Regions from separate parts of the Symbiobacterium sp. genome, predicted to be linked through region 2. Evidence: riboswitches for the same ligand, from Rfam matches in the RefSeq annotation. Region 2 holds a riboswitch; the other holds the start of a gene.
The links. Region 2 has a riboswitch for thiamine pyrophosphate ahead of thiD (bifunctional hydroxymethylpyrimidine kinase/phosphomethylpyrimidine kinase). Riboswitches for the same ligand answer to the same signal wherever they lie in the genome.
Positions count from the first base shown of each region.

Region 1: another riboswitch for thiamine pyrophosphate. It lies ahead of thiT (energy-coupled thiamine transporter ThiT); the one in region 2 lies ahead of thiD (bifunctional hydroxymethylpyrimidine kinase/phosphomethylpyrimidine kinase).

Region 1 is NZ_JBFNEH010000009.1:7,036-21,614, forward strand. It holds gene AB2385_RS04465 (cupin domain-containing protein) at 1-330, opposite strand, end outside; gene AB2385_RS04470 (RNA polymerase sigma factor) at 351-1,040, opposite strand; gene AB2385_RS04475 (hypothetical protein) at 1,194-1,412, shown strand; gene AB2385_RS04480 (hypothetical protein) at 1,425-1,634, shown strand; gene ypeB (germination protein YpeB) at 1,747-3,156, opposite strand; gene sleB (spore cortex-lytic enzyme) at 3,168-3,860, opposite strand; TPP riboswitch at 3,992-4,098, shown strand; gene thiT (energy-coupled thiamine transporter ThiT) at 4,176-4,724, shown strand; gene AB2385_RS04500 (hypothetical protein) at 4,782-4,904, shown strand; gene AB2385_RS04505 (hypothetical protein) at 4,871-5,299, opposite strand; gene AB2385_RS04510 (hypothetical protein) at 5,393-5,803, shown strand; gene AB2385_RS04515 (aminopeptidase) at 5,805-6,740, shown strand; gene AB2385_RS04520 (hypothetical protein) at 6,830-7,102, shown strand; gene AB2385_RS04525 (hypothetical protein) at 7,167-7,610, opposite strand; gene AB2385_RS04530 (YceI family protein) at 7,769-8,299, shown strand; gene ychF (redox-regulated ATPase YchF) at 8,475-9,578, opposite strand; gene AB2385_RS04540 (Crp/Fnr family transcriptional regulator) at 9,715-10,392, shown strand; gene AB2385_RS04545 (cupin domain-containing protein) at 10,485-10,793, shown strand; gene AB2385_RS04550 (peptidylprolyl isomerase) at 10,921-11,784, shown strand; gene hemL (glutamate-1-semialdehyde 2,1-aminomutase) at 11,870-13,165, shown strand; gene AB2385_RS04560 (P1 family peptidase) at 13,200-14,579, shown strand, end outside.
Region 2 is NZ_JBFNEH010000028.1:35,702-50,280, reverse strand. It holds gene AB2385_RS10255 (DUF1294 domain-containing protein) at 503-796, opposite strand; gene AB2385_RS10250 (GNAT family N-acetyltransferase) at 1,275-1,748, shown strand; TPP riboswitch at 1,888-1,995, shown strand; gene thiD (bifunctional hydroxymethylpyrimidine kinase/phosphomethylpyrimidine kinase) at 2,113-2,943, shown strand; gene thiM (hydroxyethylthiazole kinase) at 2,940-4,355, shown strand; gene thiW (energy coupling factor transporter S component ThiW) at 4,352-4,876, shown strand; gene AB2385_RS10230 (long-chain fatty acid--CoA ligase) at 5,128-6,756, shown strand; gene AB2385_RS10225 (glutamate synthase-related protein) at 7,049-11,728, shown strand; gene AB2385_RS10220 (ammonium transporter) at 11,842-13,101, shown strand; gene asnB (asparagine synthase (glutamine-hydrolyzing)) at 13,239-14,579, shown strand, end outside.

The DNA.
Region 1 (14,579 bases), on a different contig from region 2:
GGCGCCGGGCGCCAGTTCCATTAGCAGCATCTTCAGGTTCCGTCCGGGAGCCGAGAGCAGCTGAACGCTCAGCCCCTCGCTTCCCACCGAGTAACCCTGCCGCTCCTCGGCCCGCACCACATACGCCCGCTCCCCGTGGGAGATCAGCAGCAGGGCGACGGGCACGCCCAGAGCGGCGGAGATCCGGTCGAGGGCCTGGAGCGACGGCGAGGCCTTATCGTTTTCCAGCTGGCAGATGAAGCCCTTTGACAGGCCGCTGCGTTCCGAAAGCTCCTGGAGGGTGATGCCCTTTTGCGTGCGTGTCTGTCGAATGCGACTGCCCAGGGACATGCGTGCACCCCCTCAGTACGTCAGGCCAGGTGGGCGGCGGTCTGGGAGGAAGTATACCCCGGCACGTGCACCCCGGCGTCCAGCACCCGCTTCAGGGCCTGGCGGGCCCGGTGCAGGCGGGCCTTCAGGGCGCCGACCTCGATGCCCAGCATGTCGGCCACCTGGCTGTTCGAGAGATCTTCCAGGTCGCGCAGTTCGAGGAGCCGGCGCTGGCTCTCGGGCAGCTTGTCGAGCGCCGCCCGGACCACGTTTTCACGATACTGCTGCTCCAAGTACAGATCGGGATTGTCCGCCGGCTCGTTGTCCAGGATGGCCAGCGAGGCGGCCGGGGAGAACTCCAGGGTCGCTTCCAGCGACTCCGCCGCCGTGCGGCCCCGCTTCCGGCGGATGTCCAGGCAGGTGTTGGCCGCCAGCCTGTAGACCCACGTGCCGAAGCGGGAGCGCCCCTCGAACTTGGGCAGGGCCGCCATGAGTTTCACCAGGATCTCCTGCACGGCGTCCAGCGCGTCGTGGTGGTTGCCCAGCATGCGGTACGACAGCCGGTAGAGCCGGTCCTCGTAACGCCGCACGAGCTCCTCGAAGGCTTCCTTGTCCCCCTTCAGGTAGGCGGACACGAGCTCTTCGTCGGTGGGCACCGGAACCGGGTGCGGGCGCTGGTCAGGTTTGCGGGTAACCGGCACCTCAGAGAGTGCTGCGTTCGCTCCGGCCATCTGGAAATGCCTCCCCTCACGGCAACGCTATGTAAACCCTGTACGAGAGGTAAACAACGTTTGGTCTGGCTAAACTCTACCACATGTGTTTGCCGAAAGTCAACAGGGTTTGCCACGAGAAAACGAGATTTTTTAAGGCGGAAGTTACGTTAAATGCACCGGACCCAGATGGTCAACCCGTCGGGCGGGGCAGACTACCGGCGGGAGGTGTTGCCGATGAGCGAGCAGCCGCAGGGTTGCACCGGCGAGCGGTGCAAGGTTCCCGGCACGTACAGCTGCGAGTCGGGCCACAAGCAGTTCTACAACGAGGGTGACCCGTTCGGCCCGTGTCCCGAGACGGGGCGGGAGACCCGCTGGGTGCGGGTCACCTGAGGGGGGAGCCGGATGCAGCCTGATCCGCGCGTCACTCCCAGGGGCGACACCGTGTCCGACCGCCCCGTCCCGGACCGGCTCACCGCCCAGCGACTGGCCGGGGAGGTGGCGGCCGAGCTGGGCATCGACCTGGACGGCGACGCGGCCGCCGGCCTGGACCCTGGCCTTGTCCGCCGGTACGAGGCGGAGACGCACAGCCCCGACCGGCGGGCGGGCCACTGACCCACCCGCACGCGGCGGCCCCCGGAAGCGCACGGCTTCCGGGGGCCGCGGTCCCACTCCGGGGCGGTATGGGGGTCGGGGCACCGGGCGGCGGTGTGGTCCGGGGGAACCGCTAGAGCGTGAAGGTGCCTCCGTCGGCCTCGATCAGCTGGAGGATCTGCTCCTCTGCGCCGGTCTCAGCGTTGATGTAGACCAGGAAGATGTCTTCCCCCATTTTCCCCTGGAACTCGTACGTCAGGTGCTCGCCGGTACCCGCCAGGTCGGGGATGAGCGCCAGCTGGACCCGGCTCACCTCCAGGGAGGGGTTCAGACCCGCCCTGGCCTGATCAGCCGTGAGGCGTGGCGCAGGCAGCGTGCGCTGCCGGTGGTGGGTGAGATACTGCCGGGCGTCGAACCCCAGCACCTCGCCGTTGTCCAGGGCCACCTTCACCTTGGCCTGGTCGGGGTAGACGATCACGTCGCCCTGCCGCAGGGCGTAGGCCACAAAGGCGAGGCCGTCCTGCACCTGCGCGAAGGTGGGCACCATGTCGGGGTAGCCCACCCGCGCGAGGAACTCCTGCCCGATGGCCTTGGCCTGCTCCAGGTCCAGCGTGGGGCTGCCGAGCACGCGCTCGGTGAGCAGGCTCACCAGGTGGCCGCCCTGGCGGGTCATCTCCACGGTGGCCGTGTACGTCTGGCTGCTCGTGCCTGCCGGAGCCAGGCGGAAGGTGTAGGTTGGAAGGTTCCCTTCGACCTCCGCCACCTCGACCGTGCGGTAGCGCGCCAGGTCTGGCAGGAGGGCCCGCAGCCGCGCCTCGGCTTCCTCCCGGGTGACCGGCCCGCCGGTGAGGGCCGGGGGCGTCTGGCTGACGTGGTCCGAGAAGGGGCCGTCGTAGATGAAAACGGGCATCTGCTCGAATCCGGTGGCCATCTGCGCCCAGCCGCCGTCCAGAAGGGCAGCCACGGCCGGGCTCTGGGTCGCCTCCGGGTTGAAGACCGGGTTTTCGGGCATGTGCAGGAGGGCAGCGAGGCTGAACTGGGCCGGCCGGTGCCAGCGGAAGCCGCCCCGGTTGTACTGCGTCAGAATGGCGTTCAGCTGCTGGTAGAGGTTGGCGGACTCCCGGCGGAGCCGCTCCAGTTCGGCCCGCTCCGCCTCGGTCATGGACCGGCCGGCGGCCTCGTCCCGCAGCAGCGACAGCGAGAAGTCGCCCACCTGCTGCAGGAACTTGCCCGTGGCGGTGGAGACCTCGGCCGGAAGGGGCAGCGAGGAGAAGGCCGTGAAGGCCGCGGCCGCGTGCCGGTTCACGTCGGCCATGTAGCGCATGTTCTGCCGCTCGCTGCCCGTGGCGAGCCCCTTGGCCAGCATCGTCTGAATCTGTTCCACGTGATGGGCCATGTCGACGAAGCTGCGCTGCCGCTCCGCCTCGAGGGCGTTGGCGAGCAACCGGTTGTGCTCGTTCAGGTGGTAGGTCCAGGCCGTCCACACGGCCAGACCGAAGGTGCCCAGGAGGCTGACGGCCAGCCAGGTGACCACTCGACGCACGGCTGATCCCCTCACTTGGCGAAGACGTGGTTGCCGATCCGCTTCACGATGGGCCGCGACCAGATCCAGCCGCTGGAGGCCTTGGCCGGGTTCCAGAAGAACAGGGCGCCGCCGGTCGGGTCCCAGCCGTTCAGCGCGTCCTCCGCCGCGCGCACCGCACTGGCGGTGGGCGCCGCGTAGATCGTGCCGTTGGTCACGGACTCGAAGGCGTGGGCCTGGTAGACCACACCCGCCACCGTGTTGGGGAAGCGGGCGTCGCGCACCCGGTTGAGGACCACTGCGGCCACCGCCACCTGTCCCTCGTAGGGCTCGCCCCTGGCCTCGGCCGAGACCACCCGGGCCAGGAGGTCGCGTTCGGCGGCGCGGCTGCCGGCGGTGGCACCGGCGGTTGCGGCCGCGCGGGTCGACGGGGTGCCACCCCAGTAGCCCAGCGCCGCCCAGGTGTCGGGCCCGACGATGCCGTCCACGGCGAGCCCGTTCCGCTGCTGGAAGAGCCGGACGGCGGCGTAAGTCTGCCGCCCGAAGATGCAGTCCACCGCCCCGGTGTAGTACCCCCAGGCCTTCAGCCGCCGCTGAGCCACACAGACGTCTTCGCCGCGGCTCCCCCAGCGCAGGGTGGACCGCGTCTGGGCCCCCGCGTGCCACGGGAAGGTGAGGAAGAGAAGCAGGGTGAGCAGGGCGATCACAACGCCGCGCTGCTTCATCCTTCGCCGCCTCCTCTGTACGGTTCTCCCTCTGCCTTCCTAACGTGCCACCCGCGGGGCCGGAGTATGCCGCCCAAGGTATTGTCTGCCGGGGGAAGGGGCGGTATAGTAAAGGCAGCATCATACTGGCCGAGAGCCGCTAGGGGAGCCGTGAAAACGGCTGAGAACCGGGGTGTGCCCCGGGACCCTGTCACCTGATCCGGGTAATACCGGCGTAGGGAAGCGAGCCTCGCGGGCATCCCGTCCGCAGCTCGCTGGGCTGCGGTTTTTTCGTGCCACGAGATGTCGAGTCTGTTCCTAATGGAGGTGCCCGATATGTCTGATGCACGGGTCCGTCTGCGCCGTCTGGTGGAGAGCGCGGTCCTCATCGGGGCGGCGGTGGCGCTGTCGTTCGTGAAGGTGTGGGAGATGCCGCAGGGCGGCTCCGTCACCCTCGGCTCCATGGTGCCGATCATCCTCATCGCCCTGCGCTACGGCACGGGCTGGGGCGTGACCGCCGGCGCCGTGGCCGGTGTGCTGCAGTTCATCATCAAGCCCGAGTTCTACCATCCCATCCAGGTGCTCCTGGACTACCCGGTGGCCTTCGGCGCGCTGGGGCTGGCGGGGCTCGCCCGGGGGCACGCCCGGCTGGCGCAGGCCTGGCTCGGCTCCCTGGCCATCGGCGGCCGGTTCCTGGCGCACCTGGTCTCCGGCGTGGTCTTCTTCGCCGAGTATGCGCCGGCCGGCCAGAGCCCGTGGGTCTACTCCGCGATCTACAACGGCACGTACCTGTTGCCTGAGGCCGTGCTGACCGGCGCGCTGCTCATGGCGCTGCTGCCGGCGCTGGAGCGGGCCTTGCCCACCGGGGTGCACTCCACGCAGTAGCGCCCGCTCCCCACCGCCCTGCCCGTTCGTCATAAGGAGGAGGGGAGGTCGGAAGGGATGCGGGTACTGCGCAACCCGGCCGTGCTGGTGGGGCTGGCCATGGCAGTGCTGTTCGCGGTCGTGTGGCTGGTGGGCTACCTGGCCGGCTACTCGGGCGAACTGGAAACGTTCACGCCCTGATCCGGTTCCCGGCCCGCGGCGCGGCGGCGCAGCCACGGCACCCAGCGGGCGATGGTCCGCTCCGACTCCCGGCCCAGGCTGAGCGCCACCGCCTCGCCGTCCGGCCCCTGCCGCACCACGTCTTCCGGCCGGGGGTAGAAGGCGAAGACGGAACGGCCGGGCGCCGTGGGGTCCGGAAACACGCAGTATGGGTAGTAACCGTTCGGATCGAAGGTTTCGCCCCAGCCCTGGGTGTCGGGCGTGTCCGGCTCGTGGGCCAGGGCGTAACCCTCTCGCTGAAGTTGGACAGAGAGCTCGTGGGGGTCCACCGCGAAGGGCAGGTGGACCCACACCTGTCCCTGCTCCAGGGAAACCTGGTAGGTGTGCCCGTCCACATTGACGAGGCTGTGCGGCAAGGTTCATCCCGTCCTTTGCTGCGCGGCTTTCGCACGTAGCATGCCCCGCCCGGGGCGGCAGCGCACCGGGCGATGCGGAGAGAAGGGTGATCGGTGGAGAGTCAGGAGCCCGTCATCTACATGCCCGCCGAGGCCGGGACCGCGTTTGCACCCGACGGCCGCAAGCTTGTCTTCTTCTCGGTGCCCGAGCTGGACGTGATGATCAAGCAGGTGCTGGCCGCCAGCCCCGACCAGTACACCTACCGGTGGGGTTACCACCCCGGCGAGCGCCTGCACGTGCTGCTCTTCGGGTGGCCCACCGGCCACGGCGCCGGGCTGGCGATTCCCGAGGGCGCAGGCGATGCCGTCCTGAACTTCATGCTGGGCACCAGCGACGTCTACATCACCTCCCAGCCGCTGGGGGAGCGTCTGGAGGGCGACGCCTCTCCCGAGGGCATCGACCGGATCCGCTTCGGGTTTACGGTCTACCTGCCCAACGTCAAGTTCAAGCCGGAGGCTACCTGAGATGGCAGCGGGCTGGGCGGAGACCGTGTGGCGCGAGAGCCTGGGCCTGCGGCCGGGCGAGCGGGCACTGATCCTGGCGGAGCCTGCGCTGGCCGGTGCTGCGGCGGAGCTGGCCGAGGCGGCCGAATCCTGTGGGGCCGGCAGCGTGGCGCAGGTATCCCTGCCGCGCCCCCGGGGCGGGCTCCAGGTGGTGCCGCACGGGCTGGCCGGGGCCGTGGCGAGTGCGGACGCCCTGGTCTCCCTGCGGACGGGCCTCCACCTGGAGCACGAGGATGCGGCGATGCGGGCCGCACGCGCCGCCTTCCGGCTGGCGGGGCGCGGGCGCTGGGCGGTCCTGGCGCAGGTGGATGCCGAAACGCTGGCCGTCACCTTGGGCCAGGGGCTGGACGAGGTCGAACGGAAGGCCGCAGCCCTGGCCGACCGGATGCGGGGCGCCACCGGAATCCGTCTGACGGCGCCCGGCGGCACGGACCTGCGGCTTTCCTGGGAGGGGCGGCCGGTGTGCGCGGAAACCGGCCGGATCCGCAGTCCGGGGAGCATCGGCAACCTGCCCCCGGGCGAGGCCTACGTGGCGCCGCACGAGACCCGGTGCGACGGGCGGCTGGTCGTGGACGTGGCCCTGGGCGACATCCCGCTGGACCGGCCGGTGACGCTGACGTTCCAGCGCGGCCGGGTGGTGGAGGTGAGCGGCGGCAGCGCCGCGGCCGAACTCTGCCGCCGCCTGGGCGATGATGCCTGGGCGTGGACCATCGGGGAGTTTGGCCTGGGCGCCAACCCCCACGTCGTACCCTGCGGCCGCGTCGCCCTGGCGGAGAAGGCGCTGGGCACCGCACACGTGGCGCTGGGCGGCAACCGGGCGTTCGGCGGCCGCAACCCCGCCCCCACGCACTACGACTGCGTGATTGCCGCGCCCGAGGTCCGGTTCGTGGGCGCGTAAGGCCAGGGGCATGGTTGCAGTGCGCGTGGCGGCGTGCCGCTCGGATGCCTGGAATGCGGCCACGCGTCAAGCACGTGGGGGGAGTCTCCGTGCCTGATAAGGGGTCGTGGGTCGGGGCCGGTCTGTTCTTCCTGGCGGGCTCACACCTGGTGGCCGCAGCTGTGATCGCGCGCTCCTTGCTGCTGGCCGCACTGTGGAACGCGAGGACCAACTTCGACATGGCGATCGGGGAGAACCAAGTGCCGGCTTTCCTTTACGGCTTCGCCTGGGTCGCGTTCGGGCTCTCCGCCGTGGCCCTGCTGTGGCCCTGGCTCAGGAAGACCCTGGCCGAGTTGGCAAGGGCACTGAAGGCGCCTGAATGAAGAGGGCGGCCCGCCGGAGACAGGCGGGGCCGCCCTCATCATTGGTTCCGTGGGCCGCAGCCGGCTACGCCCGGCCGTCAGGGTTTCCCAGCTCCGGGTTGCCGGGATCGGGGCTGCCGGCGTCGGCCGCACCGAAGAGGCCCACGTGACCCAGCCCGAAGCTCGGGGTCGGGGCATCCTCCGCGGTGACCTCGGCGGTTTCCGGGCCCGGTATGTCCAGGACCGTTGGCAACTGGCCCAGGAGCTGGCCGGAGACCTGCAGCAGCCCGTGGATGGCCGGCAGCACGTTTTCCAGCGCCGGCTCGATGATCGCCGTCCACGTCGCGACCAGAGGGTCGGGCACGTGATGCTCGTAGGGTTGCCAGGCCACTGGGGCGTACCAGGGCTCCGGTGTCATGGGGAACGGGCCGGCCGCCCAGCCGGGGGGCGGGGCGCCCCAGCCCGTCAGGGGCTTGCCGGCGTATGTCGTCCACGGCCGCGGGCCGGGCGATGGGTACGGATAAGGCATGGGCGTCACACCTTCCTGAGGGGTCTCTCCCATACTATGGGCCGCCTCGGCTGAAGGGTGTAGGGCGTCGGCCGTACCCGTTGACCTGTTGACACGCACTAACAGTATGGAGACGCACGGGCTTTGTGCCCGACCAGTATGAGAGAGGGGTGACGAGAGTGGCGAAGAGCGTATGGGTGGTGGATCCCTCGCACAGCCTGGTGGAGTTCACGGTCCGGCACCTGATGATCGCAAGGGTGAAGGGGCGCTTCACCCAGTTCGAGGGCCGCATCGAGGCCGACCCCGAGAACATCCCCGAGGCGACGATCGAGGGCACCGTCACCGCGGCGTCCATCAACACGGCCGATGAGGCGCGGGACAACCACCTGCGGTCGGCCGACTTCTTCGATGTGGAGCACTACCCCAACCTCACTTTCCGCAGCACCCGCATCGAGCGCCACGGCGACGGCTACAAGATGACCGGGGATATGACCATCCGGGGTGTCACCCGGCCCGTCACCTTTGACCTGGAGTACCTGGGCACGGCCAAGGATCCCTGGGGCAACGAGAAGATCGGCTTCGCGGCGACCGCCAAGATCAACCGGAAGGACTTCGGCCTCACCTGGAACGCAGTGCTGGAGACCGGTGGCGTGTTGGTGGGCGACGAGGTCAGGATCGAGCTGCAGATTGAGGCAGCCAAGCAGGCCTGATCGCAGAGGCGTGTTCCTGGACATAATAGAGAAAAGCGTGACCCGGCGTGAAGACTCGCCGGGCCACGCTTTTCTCTGCATCCGTCCCGCTTACCCGCCAGGCGAGGCCGCCCGCGCAGAGAACGGCACCGTCGCCCTGACGTTCCGGGACGGCCCGTCTTCGCGGCGAAGCGGATTACACGTTGAACCGGAAGGTCACCACGTCGCCGTCCTGCATCACGTAGTCCTTGCCTTCCAGCCGCACCTTGCCCGCCTCACGGGCGGCGGCCATGGAGCCCGCGGCGACCAGGTCGTCGTAGGCCACCACCTCGGCGCGGATGAAGCCCCGCTCCATGTCGGAGTGGATCTGGCCCGCCGCCTGCGGAGCCTTGGTCCCCTTGCGGATGGTCCAGGCCCGCGCCTCCATCTCGCCGGCCGTGAGGAAGGAGATCAGGTTGAGCAGGCTATAGCCGTGCTTGATCACCCGGTCGAGGCCCGATTCGGCGAGGCCCAGCTCGGCGAGGAAGGCCGCCCGCTCCTCCTCCGAGAGCTCCGCCAGTTCAGCCTCGATCCGGGCCGACACGGGGACCACCTCGCTGCCTTCGGCGTCGGCCAGCTCCTTCACCCTGGCCACGGCGGGCAGGGCGAACGGGTCGGCCACAAGCTCCTCGGCGACGTTGGCGATGTACATCACCGGCTTGGCGGTGATGAGGTGCAGCTCCCGGAGCACCTTGGCCTCGTCCTCGTTCTGCAGGGCCACGCTCCGGGCGGGCCGGCCGGCCTCCAGGGCCTCCTTCAGCCGGACCAGGAGACCGTACTCCACCTGCGCCTCCTTCACGCCTGCCTTCGCCGCCTTGGCTGCCTTGTCAAACCGCTTCTCCACGGTCTCCAGGTCGGCGAGCGCCAGCTCGAGGTTGATGATCTCGATGTCCGAGATGGGGTCCACCTTGCCGCTGACGTGGGTGATATTGGGATCTTCGAAGCAACGCACCACGTGGGCGATGGCGTCGACCTCTCGGATGTGGTGCAGGAACTTGTTCCCCAACCCTTCGCCTCGGGAGGCGCCCTTCACGAGACCGGCGATGTCGATGAACTTGATGGTGGTGGGCACGATGCGCCCCGAGTTGAACATCTTCGCCAGGACGGCCAACCGGGCGTCGGGTACGTCTACCACGCCCACATTGGGCTCGATGGTGCAAAACGGGTAGTTGGCCGCCTCGGCGCCGGCGCGGGTGATGGCGTTAAAGAGGGTCGATTTGCCCACGTTGGGCAGGCCCACGATGCCGATGGCGAGTCCCATGGAAAGTCCCCCTCTCTTAGACACCCTAACGATTATACTGGATCATTCCCAGGGGCTGCAATTGCGGTAGAAGGGGAATGTACACCGCGTGTCGTACTCTCCGGCACTGGCGTCTGCACCAGGAGGTGATCCGCGCGTGGCGGACCTGGAGTTCCTGCGGAGTCTTTCGCTCTTCAGCGGGCTGAGCGATGAGGAACTGGCCCGCGTCGCAGCTATCGCGCGGGAGCGCCACTACCGGAAGGGCGCCTTCCTGTTCCACGAGGGCGATCCCGGCGAGGCGGTCTACTTCATCAAGCAAGGCCGGGTCAAGGTTTCCCGGGTGTCCGTGAGCGGCCAGGAGCAGGTGCTGCGTGTCTGGGGGCCCGGACACGAAATCGGGCTGGTGGTGCTGGCCGACAAGGCGCCGTATCCCGCCACCGCCCAGGCCACCGAAGACTCGGTGCTGATCGCCTTCCGGGTGGACGACCTCTGGGCCCTGATGCCCGAGAGCCGCACGCTGGCGGCCAACGCCTTCTGCGCGGTGGGCCAGCGGCTCAGGCTGGCCCAGGATACCGCCCACGACCTGGCGGTGCACTCCACCCACGGCCGGCTGGCGAGCCTCCTCCTGCGCCTGTCCGAGGAGCAGGGGAGCAAGACCTTCACCCTCGGTCTCACCCACCAGGAGATCGCCGGCATGATCGGTACCAGCCGCGAGACGGTCACCCGCGCGCTGGCCGACTTCCGGCGTACTCGCTGCATCGCGGTCCAGAACGAAACGGTGACCATCCTCGACGAGCGCAGGCTCCGGGAGTGGATGGGCGACCCGTCCGTGTGACCGATATCACCGGCGACCGGTGCGCAGACGCACGGCTCAGGCCCGCCGCGGCGGGTAGACTAAAGGAAACCGCTGCGAGGAGGGTGACGGGCATGCAGGTGAGCCTGATCCACCGGGACCGGCCGGCCCCCGGGCAGGTTTCCACGCAGATCATTCATAGCTGTCAGGACATGCGGGTGATCCTGCTCGCACTCAGTCCCGGCAGCGGGCTGCCCCCGGCGAACAGCTCCTCCACGGTGAGCCTCCAGGTGGTGAACGGCCGCTGCGAACTCCTCTCGGGCTGCGAGTGGGCCCCTGCCGAGGCGGGAACGATCTGGTTCTACCCGCCGGGGGAGCCCTACGGCGTTCGGGCGACCGACGCGCCGGCCCTGGTGCTGGCCACCTTCGCACCCCGGCCGTGACGGGCTGACCTGGTGGTCCCGCGCAGGCTGCGGTTGGCAGCGAGCCCGAACTGCGTTACCATACGAATGTAACCCCATGAAGCTTGACGAGAAGGAGCGAGACACCTTGGCGAATGGAAATGGCCGAATGACCACCATTCTGGCTGTCGCGGCAGCGGTGGTGGTGGCCGGTGTGGGCGGGTACTTCCTCGGCACCCGCACCGGCGGGCCTGCAGACGGGGCAGACATCGTGGCCACGGTGAACGGGGAGCAGATCACCCGGGCCGAGTTGTACGAGGAACTGGTGGAGGGGCACGGGTCCAGGACGCTGGACAACATGATCACCATGCGCCTGGTGAACCAGGAGGCGGCGAAGGCGGGCGTGCAGGTCACCGCCGCCGAGGTTCAGGAGGAGCTGGACTCCATCAAGGAGTCCCTCGGCGGCGAGACGATGTACCAGTACTACCTGCAGTCGTACTTCGGCATGACGGAGGGCCAGTTCGAGGACTACCTGCGGATGCAGATGACGGCCACCCGCATTCTGGAGAAGCAGGTGGAGCCCGACGACGCCACGCTGCGGCAACACTTCGATGAGATGCAGGCCTCCGAGGAGAGCCGCCAGATCATCGCCCGCCACATCCTCGTGGGAACCGAGGAAGAGGCGAAGGCGATCAAGGCCCAGCTGGACGCCGGTGCGGACTTCGCCACCCTGGCCAAGGAGAAGTCCACCGACACGGCGACCGCTGCGAAAGGCGGCGACCTCGGCCTCTTCGGCAAGGGAACCATGGTCGAGGAGTTCGAAAAGGTGGCCTTCGCCCTGAAGGACGGCGAGATCTCCGACCCCGTCAAGACCAGCTACGGCTGGCACATCATCCAGGTGAACATCCCCGAGTTCGAACGCGACAAGGACAAGATCAAGGAGCAGTACGTGAACGAGCAGGTGAGCCAGCGGCTGTCGTCGTGGCTGACCGAGTTGAAGAACCAGGCGCAGATCACCAACACGCTCGGGTAGTGGCGTTTCCATCGGGCCAGGGGGCATCCTCTGGCCCGTCTTGACATGGAACGAAAGGAGAATCTGGTCAGGAGGGTGCATTCGGATGCCGTTGGATCTGAGCAGGAGCAAGGCCTTGTTCGAGGCCTCGCAGCGGGTGATTCCCGGCGGCGTGAACAGCCCGGTGCGCGCGTTCCGCGCCGTGGGCGGCACGCCCCCCTTCATCGCGCGGGGCTCGGGCTGCCTCCTCTACGACGTGGACGGCAACGCCTACATTGACTATTGTCTCTCCTGGGGGCCGCTGATCCTGGGCCACGCACACCCCGAGGTGGTGGCGGCGCTGCAGGAGGCCGCGACCCGAGGCACCTCCTTCGGCGCACCCACCGAGCTGGAGCTGCGCATGGCGGAGAAGGTGATCGAGTGCCTGCCGTCGGTGGAAGTGGTGCGCATGGTGAACTCGGGCACCGAGGCCACCATGTCGGCCATCCGCCTGGCGCGGGCGTACACCGGCCGTACGAAGGTGATCAAGTTCATCGGCTGCTACCACGGGCACCACGATGCGATGCTGGTGCGGGCCGGCTCGGGCGCGACCGACCTGGGCGTGCCCGACTCGCCGGGGGTGCCGGCGGCCGCGGCGGCGGAGACGATCAGCGTACACTATAATGACCTCGCCGGCGTGGAGGCGGTCTTCCGGCAGTTCGGCGAGCAGATCGCGGCGGTGATCGTGGAGCCCGTGGCCGCCAACATGGGGCTCGTGCTGCCGGAGCCCGGCTTCCTGGAAGGGCTGCGCCGCATCACCCGGGAGTACGGCGCCCTGCTCATCTTCGACGAGGTGCTCACGGGCTGGCGTGTGGCCTACGGCGGTGCGCAGGCCTACTACGGCGTCGACCCCGACCTCACCACCCTCGGCAAGGTGATCGGCGGCGGACTGCCGGTCGGCGCGTACGGCGGCAAGCGGGAGATCATGGCCCTGGTGGCCCCGTCCGGCCCCGTTTACCAGGCGGGCACCCTCTCGGGCAACCCCCTGGCCATGACGGCGGGCCTGACCACCCTGGAGGTGCTGGGCCGCCCCGGCAACTTCGAGCGGGTGGTAGCCCTCACGGAGCGGCTGGTCAGGGGCCTGAACCAGGTGCTGGAGGAGCTGGAGCTGCCCTACCGCGCCCGGTCCGTGGGCACCCTCTTCGGCCTCTTCTTCACCCCCGAGCGGGTGGTGGACTACGCGACGGCCCTCACCGCCGACACCCGCCTGTTCAGCCGGTACCACCACGCCATGCTGAAGCGGGGCATCTACCTCGCCCCCTCGCAGTTCGAGGCGGGCTTCATGAGCCTCGCCCACACCGAGGCGGAAATCGACGCGACCGTGGCCGCGGCCGCGGAGGCCCTGCGGGAGGTGCGCGGTTAGCCGCGGCGGGCGTTCACGCAACAGGAGGGAGGCGGTGACGGTGCAGCGCGCGGCGCGCTGGCGCTTGCTTCTGATCGTGGGCATCCTGGCGCCTGCCGCGATGGGCGCCGTGGGGCTGTTGCTGGGCAGGCTGGCCACCGGGCGATTTCCCGACCTCCTGCACCTGCCCTCCGGGCGTGCAACGCTGGCCGGTCTGGCGGCGGCCGGCCTCTCTCTGGGCGTGGTGAGCCTCGCGGCCCGCCTCAGCGACCGGCTGGAGGAGGCCCTCCGGCGCACCGGCACCCGGGCCGGCGAGGAGGCGCTGCGGCTTGCCGGCTACCCGGTGATGCTGACGCTGGTGACCACCTCCGCCCTGGGCGAGGAGATGCTTTTCCGCGGCGGCCTCCAGCCGCTGGTGGGGCTTCTGCCCGCGGCCTTCCTGTTCGGGTTCAGCCACGGCGGCTGGCAGCGGGAGAACTGGGCCTACGTGGCGGTGGCCACGCTCTCAGGCACGATCTTCGGCAGCGCTTACATTCTGACGGGTGACCTGTGGGCGCCCGTCATCGGACATGCCATCCACAACTGTCTCTCCACCCTGCTGCTGGGACGGCGGGTGGAGGTTTCGTGGCGGGGCCGCCTGCCGGTGATCCGGCTGGTTCCGGAGGAGCCGGAGGTCGAGGACCGGCCCCGCGAAAAGGAGGTGCCTGCGGCGATGTTTCCCAGCCCCTACCCGCCCCGGCCCACGGCCCGAGAACTGGGCCTGGTCACCGGCCGCCTCGAGCCCGGGCCCAACAACGACATCTGCGACGTCCCGGGCGTGCGGGTGGGTCACGCCACCCGGGTGGAAGGCGAAGGCCCGCTGGTGCCCGGGCAGGGCCCGATCCGCACCGGGGTGACGGCGATCCTGCCCCACGGGGGCAACCTGTTCCAGCAGAAGGTGCCTGCAGGGGTCTTCGTGCTCAATGGCTTCGGCAAGGCCGTGGGGCTCGCCCAGGTGGCCGAACTCGGCACGCTGGAGACGCCGATCCTGCTCACCAACACGCTCTCCGTCTTCCAGGCGGCGAACGAACTGGTGAGCTACATGCTGGAGCAGAACCCGGAGATCGGCATCACCACCAGCACCGTCAACCCGTTGGTCGGGGAGTGCAACGACGGCTTCCTGAACGATGTTCAGGGGCGGCACGTGACGGCGGCGATGGTGCGGGCCGCCATCGAAGGCGCATCGGGGGGTCCGGTGCAGCAGGGCGCCGTGGGCGCCGGCACCGGCATGGTCTGCTTTGGGTTCAAGGGCGGCATCGGCTCGGCTTCCCGGCGGGTGGACCGGTACGTGCTCGGCACCCTGGTGGCGGCCAACTTCGGCCGTCGCCCCGACCTGCTCGTCCACGGGGTGCCCGTGGGCCAGTGGCTGGAAGAGGAGGAGCGGGCCAGACGGGAG
Region 2 (14,579 bases):
CTATAGACGTCTGCTACCACACCTGTGGGAACTTCAAAGATGAATACGGTACATTCTAGTGCGGTCCCAACCAATACTAACGGAAATGGGGTTAACTCGACCTCGTTTATGTAGTAGACCGGAAGAAGGGTGAAAATCATGGCGAATCCGAAGGCGAGGAACCCTGTCCAGAGGTAGTAGACGGTTTGAGGTTTCAATCTAAGCATCGGGGGGTAAATGAGAAACCCTCCTATCTCTTATGTCCTGGGGCAACGTACACCTGGTGCAATGAGGTGAACGTGACAGCGACGTTATTGCTACGTAGCCTTGTTCCAAGCAAGAGAGGCACGACAGCAAGATCCAAAGGTTCCTGAATTATTAGTCGGCCGCCGGAGGACCTAACCAACTCCCATCATGCCAACACCACTTGACGGGACACGATCCCACGATAAGGGGAGAATGGTGCCACGACAATCGCAAGACTGCTTGAAGCCCCATCGCCCACGTGACGGGGGCCGAACCACTACCGGTTGCGGCCCCGGACCACCAGAGAGACCAACAGAAACTGGAGGAGGCAGGCGCCCACGTTGACCACCTGGAAGTACCACTTCCGGGTCTTGTGGTGAAACAACTGCATCCCGGCCACCGCACCGAACGGACCTCCGGGAAGCAGCGCACAGAGGAGGAGGGTCCGCTCCGGAATCCGCCACATGTTATGGGTCGCGCAGTACTTGTCGAGCCCGTAAGCGACGAACGTGGCCACCGCACAGACGGCAGCCAGCGCCACAACCATCGCCCACCAGTCGAGCCCTGCCATTACAGGTCGATCACCTCCACGGCGAGAAACGCCGACTCCATCGTCCCGGTCGAATCGGAATCCACGCGCGCTTCGCCTTCGACGGCCGGACGCAGGCCGCGCGGGCAGACTGGCCTGCTTCCATTCCACCTGTGAGGGGCTGCCAGAAACCGGCCGGAATGGCCGGGCTCGCCGGGACGTGGAGGAGGAGCACGACGTCCTCCTCATTCTCCCTGCGGCGGATCACCCAGCATTCGATGCTATGCCTGACTGGTTTACTCACCAACTGATGAGCCTCCTCCTGGTCGTGTGCGGAACTTGTGTGCGATAGGAAACGGTCATAAATATACAACAGTGTACAGCGCAAAGGGAGGGAACGTATGCTCTTTCACTGCGACGGTTCCTGCTGGACCTGAACGACACACCATTCCACCAACCCGGGTGCGAGCCCTCAGTGGTGGGGCGGGTGCGTACCGGGTGCGCGCCGGAGGATCAAGACATGCTGCAGATTCGGACAGCATCCCCACCTGACTACGAAGGAATGCTTGCGGTGGCCCGCTCCCTTCCCGAATGGTTCAACGCGCAGGGCCTCCGGGAAATGGCCACCGACCTCAAGACCCAACAGGGCTTCCTGGCCGTCTGCCAGAGCGGGGGCACAGACCGGGTCGTTGGCTTTGTCACGTGGCTCCCCCGATCGGCGGACGTCAGCCTGGTGGAACTGACCTGGCTGGGCGTGGACCCGCAGTTCCAGCGACGGGGCCTGGGCCGCTCGCTGGTCGACGCCGTGGCAGACCGCTGCCGCCAGATCGGCATCTTCGTCATGGAAGTCACGACCCTGGCGGACAGCGTGGATTACGCCCCGTATGCGGGCACCCGAGCCTTCTACCGCAGGATCGGGTTCCAGGACTGGCGAGTGGACAAGGATTTCTACGGCCCCGGCGACGACCGGCTGGTGCTGCGCAAGTACTTGTGAACGGTTACTGCGCCGGGCCCTCTGGCGGTGACCGCCGTCAGACGACGTTGGCCCGGGGCTGCGGCCTCACATCACCCCCGCGGCTGTCTTGACACCCTTTTTCCGCCGATGGTACGCTGTCAACAAGTGCATACTGGGTCCGATCCACTAGGGGAGCCCTCTTGGGCTGAGAACAGGTCTGCCGAGACCTGGACCCTTAGAACCTGAACTGGGTAATACCAGCGGAGGGAAGTGGACGGCCGGCCGTTCTGTCATCGTGCGGTCGCCTCCACGTTTCTTCGTAGGGGCGGCCTTTTTGTGTTCCGAACCCTCCCCCGGTCGGGCCCGGCGCACTGCCCATTCCAACAGAAAGGTGTGAGCGACCGTGACCCTGCCACGCGCCCTCACCATTGCCGGCTCCGACTCGGGCGGCGGCGCCGGCATCCAGGCCGACCTGAAAACCTTCACCGCCCTGCTGACCTACGGCAGCTCCGTGATCACCTGCGTCACCGCGCAGAACACCCTGGGGGTGACCGGCGTCTACCCCCTCACCGCCGACCAGGTGGCAGCGCAGCTGGACGCCGTCCTCTCCGACATCGGCACCGACGCGGCCAAGACCGGCATGCTCTACGACGCCTCCACCGTCGCCGTGGTGGCCGACCGGGTGCGGCGGTACGGCGTATGCAACCTCGTGGTGGACCCGGTGATGATCGCCAAGAGCGGCGCCCCCCTGCTCCTGCCCGAAGCGCAGGCCGCCCTGCGGGAGCTGCTGCTGCCCTTGGCGCGGGTGGTAACGCCCAACCTGTCCGAGGCGGAAGCCCTGACCGGCATGATCATCCGCACCCGTGCCGATATGGAAGTGGCTGGGCAGCGGCTCCTGCAGATGGGGGCACAGGCCGCGGTGGTCAAGGGTGGCCACCTGGAGGGCGACCTGGCGGCCGACCTGCTGATCGCCGCCGACGGCAGCCGGCTCTGGTTGGAGGCCGAGCGCGTCGAGACCCGGCAGACCCACGGGACCGGATGCACGTACAGCGCGGCCATCGCCGCCGGGCTGGCCCGGGGTCTGGAGCTGCACGAGGCGGTCCGCCTGGCCAAGGACTTCATCACCCTGGCGATTCGAAAGGCGCCGGGGATCGGCGCCGGCCACGGTCCCACCAACCACCTGGCCTGGCTGGAGGAAGGGCGCGTCCCGGCCCGTGGGGGTGGCGGACGATGACGGCGCTGCCTGAGCGGGTTCGGGAGCGGCGGCCCCTGGTGCACGCCATGACCAACTACGTCACCATGGACTGGGTCGCCCGGGGGCTCCTGGCCGCCGGAGCCCGTCCGGTGATGGCCCGGGACGGGTCGGAGGCCCCCCTCGTCGCCGCCGCGGCCGACGCCCTGGTGCTCAACCTGGGCACCTGGGGCCCCGATCTGCAGCAAGCGATGCTGGAGGCCGGGCAGGCGGCCGCCCGGGGCGGAATCCCGGTGGTGCTCGACCCGGTGGGGGCGGGCGGCATCGCGACCCGCACCCGTGCCGCCCTGGATCTGCTGGAGCGGGTGAAGGTGACCGCCGTCCGGGGCAACGCCGGGGAAGTCCTGGCGCTGGCGGGCGAGCAGGGGCTGGTGCGGGGCATCGATGGGCCGCAAGAGGCCCAGGGCCTGCGGCTGGAGCGGGCGGCCCGCGCCGTGGCCCGGCGCTTCGGCTGCGTCGTGGCCGTCACCGGCCCGGTGGACCTGGTCACCGACGGCCAGCGTACCCTGGCCGTGCGGGCGGGGCACCCCCTGATGGCGCAAATCCCGGGTGCCGGCTGCCTGGCGGCGGCGCTGGTGGCGGCGGCCCTGGCGGCGGGTGACGGCTCCGCGCCCGTGGAGGCGGCGGCGGAGGCGCTCCTCTGGGCCGGTTGGGCGGGGGAGCAGGCGGCGGCGGACGCGCGGGGCCCCGGCAGCTTCGCCGCGGCCTACCTCGACCGACTGGCCGGGGTCGAACTGCTGCCGGCGGGGCGCGTTGCACCGCCGCTTTCCGAGCGGCTGAGCCTGTACGTGCTGGTGAGCGGCACCACCCCGGCGGAAGTGGTGGAGGCGGTGCTGCAGGCGGGCTGCCGTATGATCCAGTTCCGCGAAAAGCACCTCCCGCTCGCCGCCCAGGTGGAGGCCGCACGCTGGGTGCGGGAAGCCTGCCGGCGGTACGGGGCGCTCTTCCTGGTCAACGACCGGGTGGACCTGGCGCTGGCGGTCGGGGCCGACGGGGTCCACCTCGGGCAGGACGACATGCCGGTGGCGGCGGCCCGGCGGATCCTGGGGCCGGAGGCGATCATCGGGGCCACGTGCGAGACGGCCGGGGAGGCCCGGGCCGCCGAGGCGGCCGGGGCGGACTACATCGGCGCCGGGCCGGTGTACGCGACTCCGTCCAAGGCCGACGCCGGCGCGCCTTACGGTCCGGACGTCGTCCGCCGGGTGAGCGAGGCGACCTGCTTGCCGGTGGTCGGCATCGGCGGCATCGGCATCGGCGGGGCAGCGCCCGTGATCGCGGCGGGGGCCGCGGGCGTGGCGGTGATCTCCGCCGTCGCCGGGGCGGCTGATCCCGGGGCGGCGGCCCGTGCGATTCTGGAAGAGGTCGAAAGCGCCAAGCGGGGGGGATGGACATGAACCGGACCGAACTCCTCACCCGGATGGCGATTCTGGTGGCGCTCGGCGTGGCTTCCTCCTACGTCTCGGCGATCCCGCTGTTCGGGGCGAAGCTGTTCCCGGCGCAGCACGCCATCAACGTGGTGGCCGGCGCCATGCTGGGCCCCGTCTACGCCGGGGGGGTGGGCCTGGGCATCGCCGTGATCCGCATCCTGCTGGGAAGCGGTACGCCGCTGGCGATTCCGGGGACGATCTTCGGCGCCGTGCTGGCGGGCCTTTTCTACCAGCGTACCGGCTCGCGGCTGGCGGCGATGGCCGGCGAGGTGATCGGCACGGGCCTGATCGGCGCGGTGGCGGCCTACCCGGTGGCGGTGCTGCTGATGGGCGATGCCAAGGTGGCCGCGGGCGGCATCGGCTTCTACATCCCCAGCTTCGCCGCCAGCAGCGCGGCGGGCGCCCTCATCGGCGGCCAGGCGCTGGTGGTGCTGCAGCGGTTCCGCCTCATGGCAGCGGAGCGGGCGGTTCACCGGAGCGGAACCTGAAGAACGGACCGGCAGGCCCACCGGGGGCTTCTCCCGGTGGGCCTGGTGTCTGTGGGTGCCCGCCCCCGGCCGGGTCCGCCGAGGTGGTGTGGCGGGTCGCAGCATGCCCGGCTGCGGGCGCAGTTTCATCGGAACAAGTAGCCAGAATAGTGGGTAATATCAGAAGGTCATCCGCAGGGCACGGCCAATAGGTGAAGAAACACTCCCGCCGCGCCGGCCAGCGGCGGGAAGAAGAGGAGGGGTTGTGACCGATGACCATGCGGCACCAGCTGACCCTGCACACCATGCTCGAGCGGGCACGGCGCTACTTCCCGGACAGGGAGATCGTCTCCCGCACGGGTGCAGGGATGTTCCGGTACACCTACGCCGACTACCACGAGCGGACCCGCCGGCTCGCGGCCGCCCTCACCCGGCTGGGCGTTCGGCGCGGGGACCGGGTCGGCACCATCGCCTGGAACCATCACCGGCACCTGGAAGCCTACTTCGCGGTGCCCTGTATGGGGGCCTCGCTGCACACCGTCAATCTGCGGCTTCCCCCGGATCACCTGACCTACGTGATCAACCACGCCGGGGACCGCGTGCTCCTGGTCGACCCGGACGTGGTGCCGCTGGTCGAGGCGGTGCATCCCCGCCTGGAGACGGTGGAGCACTACATCATCATGGCCGACGGGCCCCTGCCGGAGACCAGGCTTTCCCCGGTCCACAGCTATGAAGAGTTGCTGGCCGCCGCCTCCGCTGACTACCGGTTCCCCGACGACGTCGACGAGTGGGCGGAGGCAGGCATGTGCTTCTCGTCGGCCACTACCGGCCTGCCCAAGGGGGTCACCTATGCCCACCGGGCGATCTACCTCCACTCGATGATGGTCTGCATGGCCGACACCATCGGGATTTCGGAGAAAGACGTGTGCATGCCCGTGGTGCCGATGTTCCACGTGAACGCCTGGGGCCTGCCCTTCGCAGCCCTCTGGATGGGCGCCAAGCAGGTGCTGCCCGGTCCCCGTCCCGACCCGCACCTCCTCTGCCAGCTGATCCAGGATGAAAAGGTCACCCTGGCTGCCGGAGTGCCCACGGTCTGGATGGGCGTGCTGCAGGCGGTGGAGCAGAAGGGGTACGACCTCTCCTCCATCACCCGCATCGCCTGCGGCGGCGCGGCCCCGCCCCGGGCGCTGATCGAGGCGTACGAACTGAAGCTGGGTGTGCCGTTCCTGCACGCGTACGGCATGACCGAGGGGGCACCGGTCACCCACGTGAGCCGGCTCAAGTCCACGCTGGAGGATCTGCCGGCGAGCGAGCGGTACGCGAAGAAGGCGAAGCAGGGCATGCTCGTCCCGGGCCTGGACATGCGGGTCGTGAACCCGGACGGCGCCGAGGTGGCCTGGGACGGCAAGGGAATGGGGGAGATGGCCCTGCGCGGGCCGTGGATTGCCGGCGCCTACTACAACGATGAACGGTCGGCGGAGACGTTCCGGGACGGGTGGTACTACACCGGCGACGTGGTCACCGTGGACCCGGACGGCTACATGCAGATCGTCGACCGGATGAAGGACCTGGTGAAGTCCGGCGACGAGTGGATCTCGTCGGTCGACCTGGAGAACGCGATCATGGCCCACCCGCAAGTGGCCGAGGCCGCGGTGGTGGCGGTCTACCACCCGAAGTGGCAGGAGCGGCCCCTCGCCTGCGTGGTGCCGAAGCCCGGCGCCGCGCTCACCGCAGACGAGATCAAGGCGTTCCTGAAGGGGAAGGTGGCTGACTGGTGGATTCCGGACGACGTGGTCTTCATCGCTGAGGTGCCCAAGACCAGTGTGGGCAAGTTCAACAAGAAGGTGCTGCGGGAGAAGTACTGGCATCACCTGTCCACAGAACAGGCGCCCGCGGACTAGGGGTCGGCCGGGCGAGACGGAACGGCCCCGGAGGAGCCAGCGGCTCTTCCGGGGCAGCCTTTTGCCTGTGGCCAAGTTCTGTCGTGACGGTCGGTTCCCGGTGGATCTGTCTCTGGTCCTCGCGTTGATTGAAACCTCGCTGCATACCGATACCGAACTTGTATTTGGGCAGAGGCCGCACGCGCATTGACATTAAGTGGATGCCGCCCGTATACTGCAAAACACAATTTTCACATAGCGGGGGCGCTAACCGGCACCCCGGCGAGGAGGCTGCGAAAGAGGTGAGAGAGCAGTGCGGTTCGTGCTTAGCGAGCGCGACATCCGGCGGTACCTGGTGGAGAACGAGCACGACGCCTGCGCTCTCATGGCGGCCGTGCGCAAGGATGGATACCCGACGCATGCGGTCGTGGCGGACGCGCTGGCTGCCCTGGCCCGCATGGTCCACCGCTCGGGCGACGTCGACGGCGAGGGCGACGGGTGCGGGGTGCAGATCGACATCCCGCGCCGGCTGTGGGCAGCGCTGCTGCGCGACGCCGGGCAGGATCCGCGGCTGGTCGGGGAGCCCCACTTTGCGGTGGCGCACATCTTCATTCCCCAGCGCGAGGCGTACTGGTCGGGCCCCCTGAAGGAGCAGATCTGCCGGCGCATGGCGGCCGACGGCTTCCGGATTCTCGCCCAGCGCAGCGGGGCGGTCAACCGGGAGGCCCTCGGGGTGCGCGGACGGCAGGATGAGCCCGAGTTCTGGCAGGTGGCGGTGCTGGCGCCCGCCGCCGACCGGCAGGCGGCCGACAGGGCCTGCTTCCAGCTGACGGTCGCCCTGGAGGCGGAGACAGACCTGCACGTCTGCTCCTTCTCCCCCGACACGGTGGTCTACAAGGTGCGCGGGGATGCCGCCGTCCTGGCGGCCTACTACCCCGACCTCGGGGACCCCCGCTGCGAGAGCCGCGCCGTGTTGGGGCACAACCGGTACTCCACCAACACGGCCACCGCCTTCGAGCGGGTGCAGCCGTTCTCGGTGCTGGGGCACAACGGCGAGATCAACACCATCCGGGCCCTGCGGGAGCAGGCGCCGCTGGTGGGCATTGCCCTCCACCGGGGCGGCTCCGACTCGCAGGACCTCAACCGCACCGTCGAGGGGCTGGTCCATCTGCACGGCCTGACCCTCTTCGAGGCCATGGAGATGCTCTTCCCGCCGATCATCGGGGAGATCAAGCAGATGCCCGGGGCGCTGCAGGATCTCTATATGTACTACCGGCAGGCCTGGGGCCCGTTTGCCCAGGGGCCTGCGGCCATTCTCGCCCGCAGCGGCGACTACCTGGTGGCGTCGGTGGACGCCATGGGGCTGCGCCCCCTGTGGCATGTGGAAACCGAGGAGTGCCTCTTTTTCTCCTCGGAGCCGGGCATCGTGAACAGCGTCGACCTCGTGCGGGATCCGCGCCCCCTGGCGCCGGGCGAGAGGGTGGGGGTGATCCTCCCCCAGGGCTGCGAGCCGGAGCTGCTGCCCTACACCCGGCTGCAGGATCGGGTGCTGCAGCTCTCGCGGCAGCGTTTCCCCGCACCGGCGAGCTACCGGCGCTTCATCGCCGTCGGCGGGCCTGTGGAGGACGGTTGGACACCGCAGGCGGACGGGACGCCCGCCGCCCAGGGAAACGGCGTGCCGCCCGCGGCCGAACCCGGCCGCGCCAACGCCGGGGTGGAGCGGGACCGACTGATGGCCGCCATGGGCTGGAGCGCCGAGGACCTGGAGCAGGTGACGGCTATGGCCCGCACCGGTGCCGAGCCCATCGGCTCCCTCGGGTACGACGGACCGCTGGCCTGCCTCGCCGAGACGAGGCAGAACCTTGCCGACTACTTCAAGGAGTCGGTGGCGGTGGTCACCAACCCGGCCGTGGACCGGGAGCGGGAGATCGAGCACTTCTCCACCCGCGCGGTGCTCGGCGTGCGCCCGCCCATCCACCTGCGGGGCGAGGACGACGCCCGCAGCCTGGCGGCGACGCGGGTGGAGCTGGGCATCCCGGTGCTCCTGGGCGGAGAGCGTGCCGAACCGCTGGTTCCTCCGGCGGCCGGCCGCCGGCTGGCCCGCTCGGCCGGCACCTGGCTGCTCCCCGACCTGCTGGCGGCGTTTCAGGCCGGCTCCCCCGGCGCGGTGCAGCGCATCGCCCTGTACTTTACACCCACCGAGCCGCTGGCGCAGGCGCTCGCCCGGCTGGCCGCGGAGGCCGTGGAGGCGGTGCAGCGCGGCGCCCAGGTGCTTCTCCTGGACGACGGCGACGCCCTCGTCGGCGACCGGCACTGGATCGACCCCCACCTCATCCTCTCGGCGGTGGACCGGGCGCTTCACGCGGCGGCGCAGGCAGATGGCCGGCACCGCCTGCGACGGCAGTGCTCGCTGGTGCTGCGCTCCGGTGCGCTCCGCTCCCTGCACGACGTGGTACTCGCCCTGGGCCTGGGGGCCGACGCCGTCAACCCTTACCTCATGCTGGAGGCCGCGGCCCAGGCCGGACCTGCGCCGGAGGAGGGACTGGCCAACCTGCTCTCCGCCCTCCGCAAGGGGCTGGAGAAGGTCATCTCCACGCTGGGCATCCACGAGCTCAGGGGCTACGCCCGGTGCTTCAGCCACGTCGGGCTCCGTCCGGAGGTGGCCGCTTACTTCGCCACCGGAGGGTTTCTGGGTTCCGAGGAGGGCGGGCTCTCGCTGGCCCGGCTGAAGGCAGACGCGCACGAGCGCTACCAGGTGGCCGCAGGACAGGGCAGCGGCAGGCTGCCGCGCACCTTCCGCTTCTGGCCCCGCCTCTGGAAAGCCGCCGGCGAGGCGGCGGCCGACGGCAGCAAGTACGCCGACTACCTGGTGCGGCTTGGGAAGCAGGAGCGGGAGACCCCCGTCTGCCTGCGCCACCTGCTGGACTTCCGGCCGCACGGACGGGAGCGCCCCCTCACGGCCGAGGTGGATACCACCATTGAAGGCTACCGCTACCCGATCACCATCTCGGGCATGTCGTTCGGCTCCCAGGGCGAGACGGCCTTCCGGGCCTACGCCGAGGCGGCCCGGCGGCTTGACATCGTCTGCATGAACGGCGAGGGCGGCGAGATCCCCGACATGGTCGGCCGGTACTGGCGCTGGCGGGGACAGCAGGTGGCTTCCGGCCGGTTCGGCGTCCACGCCGAAATGCTGAACGGCAGCCGCTTCATCGAAATCAAGATCGGCCAGGGGGCGAAGCCCGGCGAGGGCGGCCACCTGCCGGGGGCCAAGGTCTCGGCCAAGGTCGCCCGGGCGCGCAACGCCACCGTGGGGGTCGACCTGATCTCGCCTTCCAACAACCACGACATCTCCTCCATCGAGGACCTGGCCCAGTTGGTGGAGGAACTCCGCACCGTCAACCCGCTGGCGAAGATCGTCGTGAAGATGCCCGTCGTCCCTGGCATCGGCACCATCGCGGTGGGCGTGGCCAAGGCGGGCGCCGACGTGGTGGCGCTCTGCGGCTACGACGGCGGCACCGGGGCTGCCCGCCAGCACGCCCTGCGCCACGCCGGTCTGCCGGTGGAAATCGGGGTGCGGCAGGCCCACCTCGCCCTCGTGGCGGCAGGGATCCGTGACCGGGTGGAGATCTGGGCCGACTCGGGCATGCGCTCGGGCACCGACGTGGTGAAGATGATGCTGCTGGGGGCCAACCGGGTGGGCTTCGCCACGCTGGCGATGGTGGCCGTCGGCTGTACCATCTGCCGGGGCTGCCACCTGGACACCTGCCACGTGGGCATCGCCACGCAGATCGAGAGCTGTGCGGAGGCGCGGGCGAGGGGCCTCAGGGCCTTCGTGCCCCGGGTCTACGAGGAGGCCGTGGAGCGGCTGGTGACGCTTTTCACCTGCGTGGGGGAGGAGGTGCGCCAGCTCACGGCCGAGCTGGGGTTCCGCCGCACGCAGGACCTGGTGGGGCGGGCGGAACTGCTCTGGCAGGCGCGGGGTCTGGGCAGGGTCGACCTTTCCGGGCTGATCGCCCCCGTGCCCTGGGAGGTGCCCGCCGTTCCGGCGGCCGAACGGGTCCCTGTCCGCCGGTACGCCCGCAGCGAACTGAGCCGGGAGATCGCCGCAGTGGCCGCCGGCCGGGCCCGGGCCGGGGAGTCGGCGGTCTGCCACCGACAGGCCGGCGTCACCGCCCGCGACCGCATCATCGGCACCGCCGTGGCCGGCGCGGTGGCCCGGGCCCGGGTGCGTCCGGACGCGGCGGAAGCACGGCTGCCCGACCTTCCTCCGGATTTCGCCGCACAGATCGAACTCGCGGAGGGCTCCATCGCGGGCAACGGCCTCGCCGCCTTCTCCACCGGCGCCGTCTCCGTCCGGGTGCAGGGCGGCGCGCAGGACGGCGTGGGCAAGGGAATGCTGGGCGGACGCGTCGTCATCCTGAAGCACCGGAACCGGAGGGGGCAGTGGGTCAACGGGGCGGTCGGCAAGTCGTTTGCCTACGGCGCCCAGCGCGGGCTGTTCGTCGTGCAGGGCGACGCCGACGCCCGCTGCGGCATCCGGCTCTCCGGGGCCGACCTGATCCTCGGCGGCCGCATCCGGGAGCCGCTCCGGGACGACCTGGGCTCCATCGGCACCCGGGCCAACCTGAAGGGGTTCGCCTTCGAGTACATGACGCAGGGGCGCGTCGTGGTGCTCGGCGACCCCGGGCCGTGGATCTGCTCCGGGATGACCGGCGGCGTGGTCTACGTGCGCCTTCAGCCGGAACTGGGGCTGGACGAGGCGGCGCTCCGGCGGCGAATCGCCAAGGGGGCGCGCGTGCAGCTCACCCCTGTCGGGGAGCAGGGGGAGAAGGACCTGACGGAACTCCTGTCGGTCTACCACCGCATCCTCTTGGAGGCCCGGCAGCCCGAGGAGGCGGCCGAGGTCATGGGCCTCATGCTCGACTGCGGCCGGCATTTTGTGGCGCTCCGGCCGGCGGGGCAACAGGCTGATCCCGGCATCAGCACAGAGTAGCGTGCCGGGGGGTCAACGACACGATCACGTTTTCACCCGTCAGGCAGCGGGTGATCATCCTGTCGCCGAGACCGGAATGCGGTATTCGGCAGGCACAAAGGAGGGCTGGAGCGATGAACCTGGATGGATGGACTGTGGGGATCGATTCGGCGTGGACGATGGTGGCCGCCTCGTTGGTCTTCTTCATGCAGGCGGGGTTTGCGATGGTGGAGGCCGGGTTCACTCGCTCCAAAAACGCCGCGAACATCGTGCTCAAGAATCTGATGGACTTCGTGGTGGCCTCTATTGCCTTCTGGGCAGTGGGCTTCGGGCTGATGTTCGGGGCTGATGCCGCCGGACTGATCGGCCTCGGCGGCTTCGGGTCTGCCGAGTCCCGCTTCCTTCACCTGGGTCTGGCGATTCCGTTCTTCGTGTTCCTCTGGTTCCAGACCACGTTTGCCGGCACGGCGTCGACCATCGTCTCCGGGGCGATGGCGGAGCGCACCAAGTTCTCGGCCTATCTGCTCTTCAGTGCCGCCATCACGCTGCTCGTCTACCCGGTGGTGGGCCACTGGATCTGGGGCGGCGGCTGGCTCGCCCAGCTGGGCTTTGTCGACTTCGCCGGTTCGACGGTGGTGCATTCGGTGGGCGCGTGGGCCGCGCTGGCGGGCCTGATTTTCCTGGGTCCCCGCATCGGGCGCTACGACAAGCAGGGCCGGCCGCGGAAGATCGTCGGCCACAACCTGGTGCTGGCAGCCCTGGGGGTGTTCATCCTCTGGTTCGGCTGGTTCGGCTTCAACCCGGGCAGCACGCTGTCGGCTACCGACCCGAACATCGGCCGGATTGCGGTGACCACCAACCTGGGTGCGGCCGCCGGCGCCCTGGCGGCACTGCTCAGCGCGTACCTGCGCACTGGCATCTGGGAGGTCGGGGCCGCGCTGAACGGCGCTCTGGCCGGCCTGGTGGGCATCACCGCCGGCACCGCCTTCGTCTCGCCGGCCGCCGCCATCGTGATCGGCGCCGTGGCCGGGCTGCTCCTGGCCCCGGGCACGGCCCTGCTGGAGCGGTTCCGGATCGACGACGCCGTGGGCGCCATTCCCGTGCACGGCTTTGCCGGGTTCTGGGGCACCCTGGCGGTGGGGCTCTTCCATGAAACGCAGGGGCTGCTCACGGGGGGCGGGCCGCAGTTGCTGGGCATCCAGACCCTGGGTGCGGCGGCGGTATTCGGCTATAGCTTCACGGCCTGCCTGTTGATCTTCGCCGTCATCAAGGCGACCGTGGGGCTCCGGGTCTCCAGGGAGGAGGAGCTCTCCGGCCTGGACACCGAGCACGGCGTGCGGGCTTACCCCGACTTCCAATCCGTGCCGGTGCACTCCCATACGGGCGACGACTAACCTGCGTCTCCATGCCACGTGCGGCACCGCTGCCGGGGGCGCCCCTGGCGTGCTCTAAGGGGGAGATCCCGCCGCCGGCGAGTACCATGGAGTATTCAGCCGGTGTGTTCAGCCGGTACGGGGGGACAGCACAAGCGATGTGTGGCATAGCCGGTTGGGTCGACTGGGAGAAGGACCTCTCCCAGCACGGTCCGGTAGTGGAAGCGATGACCGCTCCGCTGGCTGAGCGGGGTCCCGACGCCGGGGGTACCTGGCTGTCCGCGCACTGCGCGTTCGGTCACCGGCGCCTGGCGGTGGTGGACCTGGTCGGGGGTGTGCAGCCCATGGTCCGCCGCCGGGGAGACCGGACCTACGTGCTGGTCTACAATGGGCAACTGTACAATACGGACGAACTGCGGGCGGAGCTCACGGCCAGGGGGCACGCCTTCACCACGCAGTCGGATACCGAGGTTCTGCTGGTCGCCTATATCGAATGGGGGCCGGCCTGCACCGAGCGCCTCAATGGCATCTACGCCTTCGCAGTATGGGATGAGGCCGAGCAGCGGCTCTTCCTGGCCCGCGACCGGTTCGGCGTCAAGCCGCTGTTCTACAAAGAGATGGGCCGGAGCTTGGTGTTTGGGTCTGAGCTGAAGGCGCTGCTGGCGCACCCGCTGGTCAGGCCGGAGGTGGACGCGGAAGGGCTGGCCGAGATCCTCTACCTGGGGCCTTCCCGCACGCCCGGCCACGGCGTTTTCCGCGGGGTGCGGGAGCTCCTGCCCGGGTACTGGCTGATCTACGACCGCCGCGGCCTGCGGACGCAGCCCTACTGGCGGCTGGAGAGCCGGCCCCACACGGACGGCCCGGCGGAGACGGCAGAGCGGGTGCGGGAACTCCTGCGCGCCGCCGTCCACCGGCAGCTGGTGGCCGACGTGCCGGTGGCCACCCTGCTCTCCGGGGGCGTGGACTCCAGCGCCATCACCGCCTTTGCCGCCGAGGTCTTCCGCGCCGAAGGGCGAGGGCCGCTTCACACCTGGTCCATCGACTACGCGGGCAACGACCGGCACTTCCGGGCCCACGCCTTCCAGCCCGACCCGGATCGCCCCTTCGTCCAGACCATGGTGGACACCTTGGGAACCGTTCACCACGACGTCATCATCGACACGCCCGAACTGGTCGCGGCTCTGACCAAGGCCACGCTCATCCGGGACCTGCCCGGCATGGCCGACGTGGACGCATCGCTCTACCTCTTCTGCAGGGAGATCAAGAAGGGGGCCACGGTGGTCCTCTCGGGCGAGTGCGCGGACGAGGTCTTCGGCGGTTACCCATGGTTTCACCAGCCGGCCCTCCATGCGGGCGGCTCCTTCCCCTGGGTGCGCTCGCTGGCCGAGCGGACGGCGCTGCTGCAACCGGGCGTGACGGGCAACATCACGGCCGACGAGTACGTGGCCCAGCGATACAGCGATACCGTGGCCAGCGTACCCCGGCTGCCGGGCGAGGAA